One region of the Kluyvera intermedia genome, then DNA from elsewhere that is predicted to be linked to it. Evidence: predicted binding sites of a transcription regulator. Region 1 holds the regulator's gene; each other region holds the start of a gene.
What was found. Region 1 encodes CRP, which controls carbon source genes, mostly activating them, when cyclic AMP is high. Its sites were predicted from a motif close to ATGTGANNNNNNTCACAT; they were not measured.
Positions count from the first base shown of each region.

Region 2: the regulator CRP is predicted to act here: its motif matches at 1,297-1,314, upstream of msrB (peptide-methionine (R)-S-oxide reductase MsrB).
Region 3: the regulator CRP is predicted to act here: its motif matches at 1,396-1,413, upstream of epd (erythrose-4-phosphate dehydrogenase).
Region 4: the regulator CRP is predicted to act here: its motif matches at 1,617-1,634, upstream of drpB (cell division protein DrpB).

Region 1 is NZ_CP139986.1:470,048-473,181, reverse strand. Features, by position in the region: gene U0026_RS02135 (phosphoribulokinase) at 1-201, shown strand, start outside; gene U0026_RS02130 (OsmC family protein) at 261-665, opposite strand; gene crp (cAMP-activated global transcriptional regulator CRP) at 970-1,602, shown strand; gene U0026_RS02120 (YccS/YhfK family putative transporter) at 1,655-3,134, shown strand, end outside.
Region 2 is NZ_CP139986.1:2,764,020-2,767,153, forward strand. Features, by position in the region: gene U0026_RS13370 (sigma-54-dependent Fis family transcriptional regulator) at 1-449, shown strand, start outside; gene U0026_RS13375 (YeaC family protein) at 446-724, opposite strand; gene msrB (peptide-methionine (R)-S-oxide reductase MsrB) at 768-1,181, opposite strand; gene gapA (glyceraldehyde-3-phosphate dehydrogenase) at 1,521-2,516, shown strand; gene U0026_RS13390 (D-hexose-6-phosphate mutarotase) at 2,600-3,134, shown strand, end outside.
Region 3 is NZ_CP139986.1:866,997-870,130, reverse strand. Features, by position in the region: gene pgk (phosphoglycerate kinase) at 1-135, opposite strand, end outside; gene epd (erythrose-4-phosphate dehydrogenase) at 175-1,203, opposite strand; gene U0026_RS04135 (PPC domain-containing DNA-binding protein) at 1,577-2,002, shown strand; gene U0026_RS04130 (ECF transporter S component) at 2,027-2,605, shown strand; gene U0026_RS04125 (energy-coupling factor transporter transmembrane component T) at 2,606-3,134, shown strand, end outside.
Region 4 is NZ_CP139986.1:1,884,593-1,887,726, forward strand. Features, by position in the region: gene ompC (porin OmpC) at 1-968, opposite strand, end outside; gene drpB (cell division protein DrpB) at 1,694-1,975, shown strand; gene U0026_RS08955 (phosphohydrolase) at 2,020-2,730, shown strand; gene U0026_RS08960 (DNA cytosine methyltransferase) at 2,771-3,134, shown strand, end outside.

The DNA of each region.
Region 1 (3,134 bases):
ATTCCATCGCTCGATGAGAGCTTTGTGGTCATTCACTTCCGTAATCTTGATAACATCGATTACCCGTGGCTGCTGGCGATGCTGCAAGGATCGTTTATTTCGCACATGAATACGCTGGTGGTTCCCGGCGGCAAGCTCGGGCTGGCGATGGAGCTCATCATGATGCCGCTGGTGCAGCGTTTGATGGAAGGAAGAAGCTAAACGGCGTTAACAGCGTTCCCGGCGGCGCTGCGCTTGGCCGGGCTACGTGTCATATGCAATTAGCCTTCAATCACTTCATAAGAGTGGGTGATATTCACCGCTTTTTCGAGCATCAGCGCAACCGAGCAGTATTTCTCAGCAGACAGGGACACCGCACGAGCAACCGCGGCATCTTTAAGATCCTTACCCGTCACGATGAAGTGCAGGTTGATATGTGTGAACAGGCGCGGCGCCTCTTCACGACGTTCGGAAGTCAGTTTCACTTCGCAATCAGTGACGTCATTGCGACCCTTTTGCAAAATGGAAACCACATCAATTGCACTACAGCCACCGGCTGCCATCAGGACCACTTCCATCGGGCTTGGGGCTTTATCACCCGAGTTGCCGTCCATCAAAATCTGGTGGCCTGAAGCGGACTCACCGAGGAAGGTTAAGCCTTCAATCCATTTCACACGCGCTTGCATATTATTTAACTCCCAGGTTGCAATTTTCTTCTCAGATTACGCGTACATAACAATTCTCGCAATGGAAGGCGATCGCCGTCATGCTGAAGCGAGACACCAGGAGACACGCGCCGAAAGCTATGCTAAAACAGTCGGGATGCTACGGTAATACATAAACGTACTGCATGTATGCAGAGGACATCACATTACAGGCTGCGGCACGATTCGACAGCCGACTTCCCAGGTAACGGGAAGGATACTATTGCAACCAGTGGCTGCAATGTTTTTGCCGCTGGGAAGAGCTTATAACAGAGGATAACCGCGCATGGTGCTTGGCAAACCGCAAACAGACCCGACTCTCGAATGGTTCTTGTCTCATTGCCATATTCATAAGTACCCATCGAAGAGCACGCTGATTCACCAGGGTGAAAAAGCTGAAACGCTGTATTACATCGTCAAAGGCTCAGTGGCTGTACTCATCAAGGATGAAGAAGGCAAAGAGATGATCCTCTCTTACCTCAACCAGGGTGACTTTATCGGCGAGTTAGGCCTGTTCGAAGAAGGCCAGGAACGCAGCGCATGGGTACGGGCAAAAACCGCTTGTGAAGTTGCTGAAATCTCTTATAAAAAATTCCGTCAGCTGATTCAGGTAAACCCAGACATCCTGATGCGTTTGTCTTCGCAAATGGCACGTCGTCTGCAGATTACCTCTGAAAAAGTCGGCAACCTGGCATTCCTGGACGTGACCGGACGTATCGCCCAGACCCTGCTGAATCTGGCCAAACAGCCGGACGCAATGACCCACCCAGACGGTATGCAGATTAAAATCACCCGTCAGGAAATCGGTCAGATCGTTGGTTGTTCCCGCGAAACCGTGGGCCGTATTCTGAAAATGCTGGAAGATCAAAATCTGATCTCCGCACACGGCAAAACGATTGTCGTCTACGGCACCCGCTGATCCAGCCAAAACGGCATAGTGCTAACGCAGTATGCCGTTTTTGTTTCCCCTCATGTGGCGCAGGCTGATTTACCACCCGGAAGTCAACTATGCACTGCGGCAAACGCTGGTGTTATGTTTGCCGGTCGCCATTGGCCTGCTCTTCGGCCATCTTCAACAAGGCCTGCTGTTCTCGTTAGTTCCCGCTTGCTGCAATATCGCCGGTCTTGATACCCCGCATAAACGTTTTTTCAAACGTCTGACTATCGGCGGCTGCCTGTTTGCCGGATGCAGTCTGGCGGTACAGCTATTACTGGCAAAAGAGGTCCCGCTACCGCTCATCCTGACCGTGCTCGCCCTTTTACTTGGGGTGACAGCTGAAATCAGCGCGTTACATGGACGACTGCTACCCGCCTCGCTGATTGCCGCTATTTTCACCCTCAGTCTTGCGGGCAATATGCCTATCTGGCAGCCGCTACTGCTCTATGCGCTCGGCACACTGTGGTACGGATTATTTAACTGGTGGTGGTTCTGGATGTGGCGCGAACAGCCGCTGCGCGAATCGCTGAGCCTGCTCTATCGCCAGCTCGCCGACTACTGTGAAGCCAAGTACAGCCTGCTGACTCAGCATACTGACCCCAGCACTGCGCTGCCACCGCTGTTAAACCGTCAGCAAAAGGTGGTGGATTTAATCTCCCAATGCTACCAGCAGCTGCACATGCTGGCGGCGAACCAGCACAACGATTACAAACGCCTGCTGCGCGCTTTTCAGGTAGGGCTGGATTTACAGGAGCATATCTCCGTTAGCCTGCACCAGCCGGAAGAGGTGCAAAAGCTCGTTGAGCGTAGCCACGCGGAAGCAGTGATCCGCTGGAACGCTCAGACCGTCGCCGCACGTTTGCGCGTGCTGGCGGATGATATTCTCTACCACCGCTACCCTAGCCGTTTCACCATGGACAAGCAGATTGGCGCGCTGGAAAAAATCGCTGACCAACATCCTGATAATCCGGTCGGCCAGTTCTGCGCCTGGCACTTCAGCCGAATCGCCAGAGTGTTACGAGCCCAGCGCCCACTGTATCCGCGAGACCTGATGGCGGATAAAGAACGTCGCCTGCCGTTGTTCCCGGCAATCAAGAGCTACCTGTCGCTAAAATCCCCCGCCCTGCGCAACGCGGGCAGGCTAAGCGTCATGCTGAGTATCGCTAGCCTGATGGGCACAGCGCTGCATCTGCCAAAACCGTATTGGATCCTGATGACGGTACTGCTGGTAACGCAAAACGGCTATGGCGCAACCCGCGTACGAATTTTCCATCGGGCAGCAGGTACGCTTGCTGGTCTGGTGATTGCAGCCATCGCCCTGCACTTCCACGCACCACAAGGGCTAGCGCTTGCCGGGATGCTGGTTATCACACTCAGCAGCTACCTGATTATTCGCCGCAGCTATGGTTGGGCCACCGTTGGTTTTACCGTCACGGCGGTATATACCCTACAAATTCTCACGTTAAATGGTGAACAGTTTATCGTTGCCCGCTTTATCGACACCATCATCGGCT
Region 2 (3,134 bases), 2.3 Mb from region 1:
ACTACCTGGCTGCCGACGCCTGGATGATGTGGGATCCGGTACTGAGCGCCGCCGAGCGCAGTGGCACGCTGCGGGTGCTTGCTACTGGCGAAGGTCGCGTTAACAACCATCAGTTTTACATTACCCGCCGTGAGTATGCGCAGCACAATGAGGAGATCATTGCCGGAATTGTGGCCGCGCTGGTCAAAACCGGCAAGTTTATCGACCGCCACCGCCATGAAGCGGCGCAGCTACTGGCAAGCGAGCTGGGGTTAGATGTGGCTTCGCTGACCTGCGCACTGGCGCGACGAAGCCATCAGACACGGGAGATGGACATGCAAGCGCTGCGAGCGCAACAAACCATCGCCGACCGTTTCTACGCGCTGGGCCTGCTGAACAGGCCCGTCGCGGTCAGAGAGGCGATGTGGTACGCCCGGGAGCGGTTAATTGAGCCGTGGGCCGCCGCTTAATGCTGCTTGAAGGTGGCAATCGGCTTCGGTGAAATGCCGAAGTCTTCTTTGAGTTGCTGCTTGCTCTTCATCACCATCTGACCCTGGGTATCGATAGTCATGTGCTGCGCATCATCGTTATTTCGCGATTGCCAAAGCATGACGAGTTGCAGGCAGTTTTCTTTTTGCTCGGCGGTCAGTGCGACACCATCAGGCCATTTTCCCAGTTCAACGGCGGTGACTAAACGCTGGTAAATTTCCGGCGTCATATTGTCGATCATTTGCTCAATACTCATGTCCAGCTCCTTCTCCTCAGGAATAATTTGCTGAATCGTTTTTTCAACCTTTTGTTGAGGTACCGCTTTCGTCATCCGTGAAGTTCAGCGAGGCGGAATTGACGCAAAAACGTTCGCCGGTTGGCTGTGGGCCATCTGGGAAAACATGCCCCAGGTGCGCATCACAATTTCCACACCGGATTTCAGTACGTTGCATGCCGTGCGAGTAATCGTTGAGATAACGAATGGCCGTGTCGCTGACCGGCTCAAAAAAACTCGGCCAGCCGCAACCGGAATCAAATTTACTTTGGGAATGGAAAAGCGGCGCATCACACACCAGGCAGTGGTAAATCCCGTCACGCTTGTTGTGCAGCAAACGCCCGGTGAATGGGGGTTCCGTGCCATGTTTCTGCGTGACATAGAACTGCATTTCACTGAGGGTATTTTTCAGATCATCTGGGGTGGGTTTGTTCACCATTTTGCTCACATCTCACTATGAAAAATACAATTAACAGTCGATTCTAACAAAACATTAACAATGAAGTGCGAACTTTTGTTCTAAACTTAATCGGCGTGAAAAGGCAGCTGGTTAATTGTGACGAACATCACATTTTTATCTTCTCCGCCCTTTAAAATTCCCGACGCCGCCCTCATGTGGTTTCAAGCTCATAGGAAGAGTGAGACAGGTCAGTCGTGCAAAGCTTAGGCAGAGGATTGATTTGTCGCAATGATTGACACGATTCCGCTTGACGCTGCGTAAGGTTTTTGTAATTTTACAGGCAACCTTTTATTCACTAACAAATAGCTGGTGGAATATATGACTATCAAAGTAGGTATCAACGGTTTTGGCCGTATCGGTCGCATTGTTTTCCGTGCTGCTCAGGAACGTTCTGACATCGAGATCGTTGCAATCAACGATCTGTTAGACGCAGAGTACATGGCATACATGCTGAAATATGACTCCACTCACGGCCGTTTCAACGGTACCGTTGAAGTGAAAGACGGTCATCTGGTCGTTAACGGTAAAAAAATCCGTGTTACCGCTGAGCGTGATCCAGCTAACCTGAAGTGGAACGAAGTCGGCGTTGACGTTGTTGCTGAAGCAACTGGTCTGTTCCTGACTGACGAAACTGCTCGTAAGCACATCGCTGCTGGCGCTAAAAAAGTTGTTCTGACTGGTCCTTCCAAAGACAACACCCCTATGTTTGTTAAAGGCGCTAACTTTGACAAATACGAAGGCCAGGACATCGTTTCTAACGCGTCTTGCACCACTAACTGCCTGGCACCGCTGGCTAAAGTTATCAACGACAACTTCGGCATCGTCGAAGGTCTGATGACCACCGTTCACGCGACCACCGCAACTCAGAAAACCGTTGATGGCCCGTCTCACAAAGACTGGCGTGGCGGTCGTGGCGCATCCCAGAACATCATCCCATCTTCTACCGGTGCTGCTAAAGCAGTAGGTAAAGTACTGCCAGAACTGAATGGCAAACTGACTGGTATGGCGTTCCGCGTTCCAACTCCTAACGTGTCTGTTGTTGACCTGACCGTTCGTCTGGAAAAAGCTGCTTCTTATGAAGAAATTAAGAAAGCACTGAAAGCTGCTTCCGAAGGCGCAATGAAAGGCGTTCTGGGCTACACCGAAGACGACGTTGTATCTACCGATTTCAACGGTGAAGTTTGCACTTCCGTGTTCGATGCTAAAGCTGGTATCGCACTGAACGACAACTTCGTGAAACTGGTTTCCTGGTACGACAACGAAACTGGTTACTCTCACAAAGTTCTGGACCTGATCGCTCACATCTCCAAATAAGTTGAGATGAGAATCTGATCCAAAAAGGCGACTTCGGTCGCCTTTTTTTATGACCAAAAAAATAAAACACCAAGGATTGCATCATGATTAACAAAATTTTCGCTCTCCCGGTCATTGAACAGCTTACCCCTGTCCTCTCTCGTCGCCAGCTTGATGAGCTTGAGCTTATCGTTGTCGACCATCCAAAAGTCAAAGCCTCTGTCTCTTTCCAGGGCGCACATCTGCTGTCCTGGAAACCCGCTGGCGAAGACGAAGTGCTGTGGCTGAGCGACAACACGCCATTTAAAAACGGCGTGGCGATTCGTGGCGGTGTGCCTATTTGCTGGCCGTGGTTTGGCCCAGCTGCGCAGCAGGGCTTCCCGGCGCACGGTTTTGCCCGTAACCTGCCGTGGGAGCTGAAAGCCCACAATGAAGACGATAACGGCGTAACGCTGACCTTTGAGCTGAAAAGCAGCGACGTGACTCGTCAGTATTGGCCGCATGAGTTCAGCCTGCTGGCTCGCTTCAAGCTGGGTAAAACCTGTGAAATGGAACTGGAAGCGCACGGTGAGTTCGAAACCACCACCGCGTTGCACACCTATTTCAACGTGGGTGATATCCATGCGGTGAAAGTCAGCG
Region 3 (3,134 bases), 400 kb from region 1:
TTCAATGGTTGGCAGAGATGCACGGATACGCGCGTCGCTGGTTACTTTCCCTTCTTTAACCGGCACGTTCAAATCCGCACGGATGAAAACGCGTTTACCAGCCAGATCCAGATCGGTCATCTTAATTACAGACATGGTGAATCCTCTCGTTGATACTTAAAGTTTTGTCGACGCTTAAGCGTCGAGCCTGAAACCAATAGCAGCCATTGCTAACGTCGTGTCGATCATTCGGTTAGCAAAGCCCCATTCGTTATCGCACCAGACCAATGTTTTGATCAGATGCGCTCCACTCACCCGCGTCTGCGTGCCATCAACAATGGCACTATGCGGATCGTGATTAAAATCAGTCGAGACCAACGGTAATTCCGTATAGTCAACTATACCATGAAATGCATCCTGTGCTGCTTTTTGCAGCAACTGGTTGACTTCATGGGCTTTTACAGGTTTCTTCACCGTCACGCTCAGGTCAATAGCCGTCACGTTGATGGTCGGCACACGCACTGCAATCGCCTCAAAACGGTCGCTAAACTGCGGGAAAATACGGGCGATGCCCGCCGCAAGTTTGGTGTCGACAGGAATGATAGATTGGCTTGCCGCGCGTGTGCGGCGTAAATCCGGGTGATAGGCGTCAATCACCTGCTGGTCATGCATCGCGGAATGGATAGTCGTGACCGTGCCCGATTCAATGCCGTAGGCATCATCTAACAATTTGATGACGGGGATTATGCAATTCGTGGTACAGGAGGCGTTGGACACAATACGGTGTTCGGCGCGCAGTTCATGTTCGTTAACACCAAACACAACGGTGGCATCGAGGTCGTTGCTGCCAGGATGTGAAAAGAGCACCTTCTTCGCGCCTGCGGCGATATGCGCTTCACCGTCCTCACGGCTACCGTATACACCGGTGCAGTCGAGCACGACATCAACCGACAGTTCACGCCAGGGTAGCGCGTCTATTGAGCGCTCGTGCAGAAGACGGATGGTATCATCGCCGACGTAGAGCTGTTCTCGCTCCTGGCGAACATCCCAGGCAAAGCGCCCATGGCTGGTGTCATATTTCAACAAATGCGCGATGCCGGCAGCATCTGCCAGTTCGTTGATTGCCACCACGGTGATTTCCGCACGACGTCCGGATTCATACAAAGCACGAACCACGTTACGTCCAATGCGACCGAAGCCATTAATCGCTACGCGTACGGTCATAGATCTCCTGCAAGGCTTTCCCGATGCAAAGTGGCTCACAGAGTAATGCAGCCACACGTTCAGGGAAACCTTACCTGCCACAAACAGTGACTGATTGGTTAAATGTTGAACAAATTGCCAACTGAAACGCTTCAGCTAGAATAAGCGAAACAAGGAATAAAAGGAATGTTTGTCCAGCCATAGAACGCGGTTATCTGACATGCGTCACACTTTCACGCCCTTTACCGCTGTATTTATTCCATATTCCAGAATCGTGAATAAGCGTAGCAATAATACTTCGTTGCCAGAGCAAAAATCCTGATTTATATCAGAGAGCCTGTTAACCCGCGTGTATATCATCTGCGCTACGTCCGAGTCTCGGAGTCCTTCAACCATGACCATCATCCATCCTCATTCGTCAGATGCCCGCTTTTATGCATTGCGTTTACTCCCAGGCCAGGAAGTGTTTTCCCAGCTCCATGCTTTCGTACAGCAACACCAGCTCAAGGCCGCCTGGATAGCGGGTTGTACCGGAAGCCTGACCGATGTAGCCCTGCGCTTTGCCGGACAAGACGACACTACGTTTATTACCGGCACCTGGGAGGTCATCTCCTTAAATGGCACGCTCGAACTCACCGGCGAGCATCTTCATCTGAGCGTTTCCGACGCGCAGGGCACAATGCGGGGCGGCCACATGATGCCTGGATGCACCGTGCGCACCACGCTTGAATTGGTGCTCGGCGAATTATCGGAACTGGCATTCAGCCGCCAGCCCTGCGTCGTGTCCGGCTACGACGAACTGGTTATTTCCTCCCGCTAACACGTCATCAATAAGAGGTTTTATATGGCACGTCGCCAATTTTCCAGCCAGTCTTTGGTGCTGATTGTTATTGCCATCGCCATTAACATGGTCGCAGGACAACTGATCAGCATGTTGAAATTACCCATTTTTCTCGACTCCATCGGTACCCTTATCAGCGCAGTTTTGTTGGGCCCAGTCGTCGGCATGTTAACGGGGTTATTGACCAATCTGCTGTGGGGGTTATTAACCGATCCTATCGCCGCCGCTTTCGCCCCGGTGGCGATGGTGATTGGTCTGGTCGCCGGATGGTTAGCGCGGGCCGGATGGTTTCGCACCCTGCCTAAAGTGGTGGCAAGCGGCGTAGTGATTACCCTTGCAGTGACCCTCATTGCGGTTCCTATCCGTACCACATTGTTTGGCGGCGTCACCGGCAGTGGGGCCGATTTATTCGTCGCCTGGATGCATTCCGTCGGCGAAGGTCTGGTTGAGTCGGTGGCTATCACCGTGATCGGCGCCAATCTGGTGGATAAAATTTTGACGGCACTGATTGTCTGGATGCTGTTGCGCCAGCTACCGCTGCGCACCACGCGTCATTTCCCAACCATGTCCGCTGTGCGCTAAATGCACCCGTTCACGTCGCTCACCCTGTGGGCACTCGCCGCGTGCTCTACGCTACTGCTACCAACCGGAGCGCCGCTTTACGTTTACAGCGCGGCGGTATTCCTGGTGTTGCTGTGCATGAAGGCCTCGCGCCATCGGGCGAAATATGTCGTCTGGTTGATGGTGCCTTTGGGGGTTGGCCTGTGGCTGGTGCACGGCGGCTGGTTGACCGAGTGGATTAGCGGCCAGCCGCGCGTGCCTGCGCGCTGGAGGGATGCCATTACCCTGTGGCTGCGAATACTGGCAATTGTGTCCACGTCGCAACTGTGGATGCAGTACGTCCCGGTAGCGCGCTTTATTCGCGCCCTGTTTGCCTCTCGTCTACCACCGGGTATTGCCTACCTGTTTGCAGGCCCGCTTTTGGTTGTCGAACAACTCAGACGTCAACTGGCGATTATCCATGAAGCCCAGCGTGCACGCGGTGTGCCGCTGGATGAGCGTTGGTATCAACGCCTGCGGGCCATGCCAGCCCTCATCGTGCCGCTTACGC
Region 4 (3,134 bases), 1.4 Mb from region 1:
CCATAGCGACCGTTATTATCCCCCAGATCTTTACCTTTTGAGTAGACCCATGCGAGTGATGGGGTCAGGCCAAAGTCGAGTTTATACTGCGCAACCGCTTCAAAGTTCTGCGTTTTATTGGCAATACCGGCATCGTTACCATAGCGGGTCATGTTGCGCGTTTCTGCATACATCATTGCCAGATAGATGCTGTTAGCATCATATTTTGCGCCAACCGTCCAGGCATCAGCCGTGTCGCCGCCAGCATATTTGCTGTAGCGATTATTGTTGCCACCTTTCTGAACCTGTTCGTTACTACGGTCAGAAGTGGAGTAGGCTGCACCTAAGCTCAGACCAAAGTCGAGATCATAAGTGGTGGACATCGCAAAACCGTCGCCATTCTTTTTAGACAGTTTATTTCCCGCGCCATTGTTCGTGCCTTCGCCTGAACTACCGTCTTCGTTTTTACCCTGATATTGCAGAGCAAAATTCAGACCGTCGACCTCGCCGAAGAAATCGCTGTTACGATAGCTGGCGATGCCGTTGGCACGACCGGTGAAGAAGACGTCGGTTTGCGTATAGCTGTCGCCGCCGAACTCTGGCAGCATATCGGTCCAGGCTTCAATATCGTAGATGGCACCATAGTTACGGCCATAATCAAACGAACCCAGGTTGCCAAATTTTACCCCAGCATAACCCAGACGAGTCCATGCGTTTCCGCTGTCACTTTCCGGCGTGTTAGCCTGGATGTTATATTCCCAACGTCCATAACCGACCAGATCCTGGTTGATCTGCGTTTCGCCTTTGAAGCCGAAACGGGCATAGGACTGATCGCCGTCATTGCTGCCAGTTTGCGAGAAATAGTGTAACCCGACGACTTTGCCGTAGAGGTCAAGTTTATTACCGTCTTTGTTGTAAACTTCTGCTGCATTTGCTGCGCCAGCCATGAATAAGGCAGGCATTAAAAGTGCCAGAGCTTTCATTTTCATTATAATTTCCTTTGCATGATAATGCGTGTGAATATATGAGATGCATCCGTATCTCAGTTTTGGATGTTATATGGATGGTTCAATTTTCCTTAAATTATAAATGTAACAAACTTATATTAGATATTTCTAAATGTTTTATTTATAAAGTTTAAGTTATGATTCTCGTCTTCGGGCAAGCGTGCTGTGAATATCTTATTGAAATTCAATGCTTTTAATGTGAGTTATATGCGGGGGATATAATGAGTAATACATGCCTTAAAGGTAAAAAAATCCCGATCGTACTGGCATACAATCGGGAAGGTCATAAAATTAAAAATTCTTAATGCATAACAAAAGGCTAATAACGGAGAGATAATGCCACAGGAATAAATTAAAATAAAGGTCTTGAAAAAGACTTTAATTATTCACGAAGTAAATTAAATGTTTTTTACTCGCGAGTATAAATAATGGGTTTATGGGGCAATCATTATTAATGAAATGCCAATGATACTTAAATAAAAGGGAGGGGGTATATATAGTGCTGTTTTAGGTACGGTCTGGATGCCGAGCCCATCGGGCATCAGACAAAATTGCCGAAGATCAAGTAACCGGCACTTCGTGGGCTGAACCGGTAGCGGGAGACTATCCCACATTATTTTTATCGCTATAATGTGACGAAAGTCACACCATTTTTTTGGCGTGATGGTTTCGCTGTTTGTATTCGTTGTGTGATGAGAGTTTTTTTTATGGAAGAAAGGATTGAGCGCGGGCTGGGTGGCAAACTGGCACTGTGGGTATTTTACGCGTTTTGCGGTTACTTCGCCTGGGCGATGATGCACTACATTTGGGTCATTAGCGACGTGCAAAGTATCCCGGGTGCAACGATTGATGGTGAAATGGGGTCGACTAGCGGGAAATGGATTGGCGCGCTGCTTGGCTTCATTGTGCTGAGTATTGTCGGCGCATTGTTGGGGGGGATTGCATGGTACACCAGCCCACGCATGCCGGAGCATGAAGAGAGTCTGTAATTTGCTATGCTGAGGGTCGGTTAACTCACTCGGGCATTGAAGAAATGGATCTCAGCATCTGGCAGCAGGACATTGAGCTGTGGTTTGACAGACATTACAACGGCGGCGATGCGTCACATGATATCGCTCATTTCCGCCGCGTCTGGCATACCGCGCGGCGGATAGCCGAGGGCCAGGCGGTCGATTTACGCGTTATCCTCATAGCAAGCTACTTTCACGATCTGGTCAGTCTGCCGAAAAACCACCCCGACCGCAGCCGTTCCTCCTGTTTATCCGCCCAGCAGACATTATTGATTTTGCCTCGCGATTTTCCGTCCTTTCCCCCTGAATGCTACTCTGCGGTCGCACACGCGATTGAAGCTCACAGCTTTAGTGCGCAAATCCCTCCTCAAACGCTCGAAGCCAAAATTGTGCAGGACGCGGACAGACTCGAAGCGTTGGGCGCTATTGGCCTGGCGCGCGTCTTTGCGGTCGCGGGTGCGCTCAATACCGCCTTGTTTGATGCCGACGATCCGTTTGCCGATTGCCGCGCACTGGATGATAAAGCCTATGCCCTCGATCACTTCCAAACCAAACTGCTACGGTTAGCGGAAACCATGCAGACGGCAAAAGGACGTGAGATGGCACAATATAACGCTGATTTTCTGGTGCATTTTATGGCCAAACTGAGCGCGGAACTGGCAGGAGAGCCCACCTCGCTAGATGAATCCGTGCGCCAGCGATTCGCAACACTTGCGCCGGGCAAACTATGGTAATCTCTGGCTTATTTTTCTTTTTCTGTATCTGGTCAACTTTATGCAACAGCGAGTCTTAATAAACGAGGCAACGGTGAAACCTGCGCAGGATGCTCAGGCGCTGCTCCAGCATATTCTGGAGATTTACGATCTTAAGACCGTTGTCGCCGCGCTCGATGCGGTGGGGGAACAACACTGGAGCCCGGCGATTGTCAAACGCGTGGTGGCAATGTCTCGCGCCAATACTCGGTTAAGTGAAAATGAGTGTGCCCATTTGGCTGCGATGCTGCCAAAACCGCCTGCGCATCATCCGAATTACGCCTTCCGTTTTATCGATCTCTTTGCCGGTATCGGCGGCATACGTAATGGTTTTGAAGCGATTGGCGGACAGTGTGTTTTCACCAGTGAGTGGAATAAACACGCGG